2 regions of the Paenibacillus sp. FSL W7-1088 genome follow, and region 2 is predicted to be linked to the other one. Evidence: predicted binding sites of a transcription regulator. Region 2 holds the regulator's gene; the other holds the start of a gene.
What was found. Region 2 encodes CtsR, which represses protease genes until heat stress. Its sites were predicted from a motif close to ATGGTCAATAAAGGTCAAACA; they were not measured.
Positions count from the first base shown of each region.

Region 1: the regulator CtsR is predicted to act here: its motif matches at 1,412-1,432, upstream of clpP (ATP-dependent Clp endopeptidase proteolytic subunit ClpP).

Region 1 covers NZ_CP150216.1:182,804-185,268, forward strand. Annotated here, with positions in the region: gene MKY42_RS00890 (DUF4163 domain-containing protein) at 1-505, shown strand, start outside; gene clpP (ATP-dependent Clp endopeptidase proteolytic subunit ClpP) at 724-1,320, opposite strand; tRNA gene MKY42_RS00900 (tRNA-Arg) at 1,500-1,574, opposite strand; gene MKY42_RS00905 (sugar-binding domain-containing protein) at 2,057-2,465, shown strand, end outside.
Region 2 covers NZ_CP150216.1:6,405,011-6,407,475, reverse strand. Annotated here, with positions in the region: gene MKY42_RS29095 (GNAT family N-acetyltransferase) at 1-554, shown strand, start outside; gene MKY42_RS29090 (CtsR family transcriptional regulator) at 1,027-1,488, shown strand; gene MKY42_RS29085 (UvrB/UvrC motif-containing protein) at 1,519-2,043, shown strand; gene MKY42_RS29080 (protein arginine kinase) at 2,072-2,465, shown strand, end outside.

The sequences.
Region 1 (2,465 bases), 1.1 Mb from region 2:
GTTGAAAGATGAAGTCGATGCTTTTGTAGCAGATTTCAAAAAACAAACCAAGGAATTTGGTGATGCAGCAGCGAACCGTCCATATGCATTTGAGAGTTCTTATGTCGTGACATACAACGAAAATGGTGTACTTGGGCTCATTACGCAAAGTTATCAGGACTATGCAGGCGCACATGGCATGACGTTCCGTACAGGTCACACCTTTGCTCTGGATTCCGGTAAGGAATTGAGTCTGGATGATGTGATCCAAAATAACAAAACCGTACGTGAGACAGTAAGCAAAAAAGTGGGAGATCAGCTTAAAGCCCGTGGTGGTTACCTTGAAGGCTATAAAGGTCTAAATAAAGATCAGGATTTCTATGTAACCCCAACTGGTGTAGTTGTATTCTTCCAGTTGTATGAGTACACAGCTTATGCGGAGGGTTTCCCAGAATTCCCGTTCACATACAAAGAGTTGCTTCCTAAAGGCACAGAGCCGTTCAGTGGCTTAACGGCCAACAAGTAAGAGTATCGGAATTCCATTTCGTTGAAATGATGGTCAATAGCGTGTGCTCAGTTCGTCAGATGATCTTTAGTATTATGCACTCTTAAATTATCTTCAAAAAAAAGGACGCCCTCGTCATATTGACGAGAGCGCCCTTTTTTCATATAGGCAACTCAACTGGGCGTTACCCTTTGAGTTGCCTATATGGTATATCCGTTTAATTGGCGATTCGCCTCGGCTTAGATGCCTTGGGAACCTACGTTTTCGATAACTTTATCGATGATACCGTAATCAGCAGCTTCAGCAGCGCTCATAAAGTAGTCACGATCTGTATCTTTCTCGATACGCTCCAGCGGTTGGCCTGAGCGCTCAGCGATGATGCGGTTCAAGGTATCACGCATTTTCAGGATGCGGCGGGCACGAATTTCGATGTCCGAAGCTTGACCTTGCGCACCACCAAGCGGTTGGTGAATCATGATTTCGCTGTTAGGCAATGCAAAACGTTTACCTTTGGCACCTGCGTTCAACAGGAATGCACCCATCGAAGCCGCCATACCTACACAGATGGTAGATACATCCGGTTTGATGAATTGCATAGTATCGTAAATCGCCATACCGGCTGTAATGGATCCGCCTGGGCTATTGATGTATAAGTGAATGTCTTTCTCCGGATCTTCCGCAGTAAGGAACAACATCTGTGCCATGATGGAATTCGCTACAACGTCATTTACATCACTGCCAAGGAAGATGATACGATCCTTCAGCAATCTGGAATAGATGTCATAGGCGCGCTCACCGCGGTTGCTCTGTTCAACGACCATTGGAATATAACTCACGTGAAAAACCTCCTCGGAAATGTAAATGTTAAATTGGTGTTTATATATAAACTGTTACCGTATTACCCACATCATAAACAATTTCAAACAAAAAGTCAAAGAAAGTCAAACTAAGTTTGAAAAAAAAGAAACCTATTCGGTTTCATTGGTTAAAAGGGTTATGAGCTACTAATTAAGAGTGGCGCGCCCGCCAAGAATCGAACTTGGATCTCAGGCTTCGGAGGCCTACGTCATATCCATTGGACCACGGGCGCACATTGATTATTGCTGCAAGCATAGTTGCATAAAGCTGTTTTGAAATAGAAGTTTCAAAGATGTGACAGCAATAATGATTATAGCTCATGAATAATTGAATTGCAAGCAGATGTTCGCTGTTGTGGTTTGGATAAGCTTGAAAATGATCATGATGAAGATAAGTGGATAAAGAGCGCAAATAGGTAAATGCTAAAAGAGGTTTTGGATATGCCATATGAAAAACAACAGCAAGCAATATGTAGATGAGAAATTTACTTTGCTTCTATATATGGTATCGAACAGGTTGTTCTCGATCAGAGTAGGGTGACATTGTGAAAATAGGCGCGTACAAACGCCTGAAACGTGTCGAAATAAGGCTTTGAAACACTTGCATGTCGCGTCAGTTTTAGGTAGAATAGACGTGGGACTTAAAAAGTTAACCCGGGACGTTTTAGGGCCATGAAAGAAAGCTTGGAACGAGAAGCTTGCGGGAGTGGAAAGCATGCGAACGATTTTAGAAGTACAAAAGCAGCTTCTGCCTGATCTCATGGATGTCTTGAAGAAGAGATACACGATTCTGCGCCAGATCATGTTATCGGATGTGATCGGACGAAGAACGTTAGCTAATTCCATGCAGATGACCGAGCGGGTTCTGAGGGCTGAGACCGATTTGTTAAAGGCTCAGGGACTTATTGAAATTGACAGTGCAGGGATGAAGATCAGTGAGGCAGGGCATGAATTGCTGCAGCAGTTGGAACCCGTCGCCAAAGAACTGTTTGGATTATCCGAACTGGAAGAACGCATCAAGCAAGCCTACGGTCTGCAAAAGGTAGTTGTGGTTCCCGGCGATTCGGACATTTCTCCATTTGCCAAACGGGAGCTGGGCAGAGCCGGAGCGAAGGCTCTGGGTA
Region 2 (2,465 bases):
TTTTATATGAGGTTAAGGAAAGAAAGTTTACCATTAAAGAGATCATTTATCTGAATGAAGAGGCAAGACAAGGTTTGTGGACCTTTATAGCCAACCATGATTCCATGATTGAGGAAGTCACTTTACAGGCACCAGCCAGTGATATGCTTGCTTTTCAATTAGATAATCCGCGGATTCAGCAGGAAATTGTACCTTTCTTCATGGCACGTATTGTGAGTGTCGAACAATTTATTTCCCAGTATCCTTTTGCGAGCCCAGACTCACCAGTACAGATTAATCTCCAGGTAGAGGATGCATACGCACCATGGAATGAAGGGGTATGGCAATTAAATGTGGCGATGAACGGTACAGCTTCAATATGGAAAACATCTGAGCCTGCTGCTAAAGATCAGACTGTTAAAGTAGACATTCAGACGCTTACCGCTATGCTGATGGGGTATCGTAGGCCCACAGAGATGGCTCAGATAGGTAGAATGGAAGGACCAAATGAAGCAATAAAAGCTCTGGAACAAGCAATTCCTGATCGGGAAACGTATTTACTTGATTTTTTCTGATCCTCATAGAGTAAAGAGTTTTCTAGGATCAATTTCATAGATTTAACGTGTATAGCATTACGTTGCTAGTGTGAGACAAATGGACTTCTCCAGTTATTTTGGAGAGGTTTTTTTGTGTCAGCCGAATATTTCGTGTAAAATCGTAAAAAATGAATAGTGCTCCCTCTTGGCAAAACCACAAAATATGCTATAATGTATATAAAGTCAAAGAAAGTCAAAGTCAACTAAAGGTTAAATACTTACGTAGCTTTCTTTCTGCAATCCGGTGGTGGGAGCCATTTTAAAGGTAGTGCACATCAGCGGATAAAGGCAATATTAAAGGACCTTCGAGCGTCCTTCGCTCTCCTGTTAAAGACCGTTGAAGATCAGTTTCGCTGTTTCCTTGATTGGTTAAATGGGTTGAGAAGGTGTACTCTGTAGGGGCGTGTGGGTCCTTATTGACTTAACGTTTCAGACAGTGGAGGATGAGTGGATGCGTAATATCTCTGATATTATCGAACAATATCTGAAGAGTATTTTGCATGAAAGTCCCGAAGGAATGGTCGAAATTCAACGTAATGATCTGGCTGACCAATTTTCATGTGTGCCTTCCCAGATCAATTATGTCATCAGCACCCGATTTACACTCGAAAAAGGTTACCTTGTAGAGAGTAAACGTGGCGGCGGCGGTTATGTTCGCATACAGCGGATCGAATTGCCAGCTCACTCGGCTCTGCATAACCATTTGCACCATAGTATTGGAGATGAGATCGGGCAGACAGCTGCCGAAGGTCTGATCTACCAACTGGAAGAAGCACGTTTCTTGAGCAAAAGGGAAGCCGGGTTGATGCGGGCAGCTGTATCGAGAGAGATTATATTGGTCAAACTTCCTTACCGGGATCAAATTCGTGCCAGAATGTTAAAGGCGATGTTAATATCTTTGCTCGGTAAATGAAAACTATCGGGATCAAGGGGGTACATCATTGTGCTGTGCCAAGAATGCAACAAACGACCGGCAACACTCCATTTCACGAAGATCGTGAACGGAGAGAAGACGGAATTCCATATTTGTGAGTCATGTGCTCGTGAAAAAGGGGAAATGATTCCCGGAACATCCAACGGATTTTCCATTCACAACTTATTGTCCGGGTTGCTTGATTTTGAACCCTCAGGCAAGAATGGGAATGCGGGAGCAACACCTGCACAATCCCTTCGTTGTGAAGAATGCGGCATGACCTATTCACAGTTTAGCAAAATCGGCCGCTTTGGCTGTAGTTCTTGTTATAAATATTTTGACAGTCGTTTGGACCCGCTATTCAAACGGGTTCATGGCAGCACTCTCCACGTGGGGAAAGTGCCTGCACGAGCTGGTGGCCGCATCAAGGTCAAAAGACAGATTGCTGATCTGAAACGGGATCTTCAGGAGAGCATAACGCAAGAGGAGTTTGAAGAAGCTGCTCAAATTCGTGATCAGATCAGGGAACTTGAAAAAGAAATAGCTCAGGAGTAAAGTTTGTGATGAGTAGGAGGGATGCGTAATGCCTAATCTTCGTTTTACAGAGAAGGCGCTCAGCGACTGGATGCGTAGTGATGCGGCTGATTCCGAAATCGTCATTAGCAGCCGGGTCCGGATCGCACGCAACCTGCAGCATTATCCGTTTCCGATGCTGGCTTCCAATGAGCAATCGGAAGAAGTGCTGAATAAGCTGAGCGAAGTACTTCAATACGATGACGTTCATGCCTTTGGAGATTTTCATACTCTGGATCTGATTGATATCGATGACCTTGACAAACGGGTGCTGGTGGAGAAACATCTGATAAGTCCCAGTCTTGCGAACGAATCCAGAAATGGTGCTGTTATTCTCAGTGAGGATGAATCTGTCAGTATTATGATTAATGAAGAGGATCATCTTCGTATCCAGTGCCTCTATC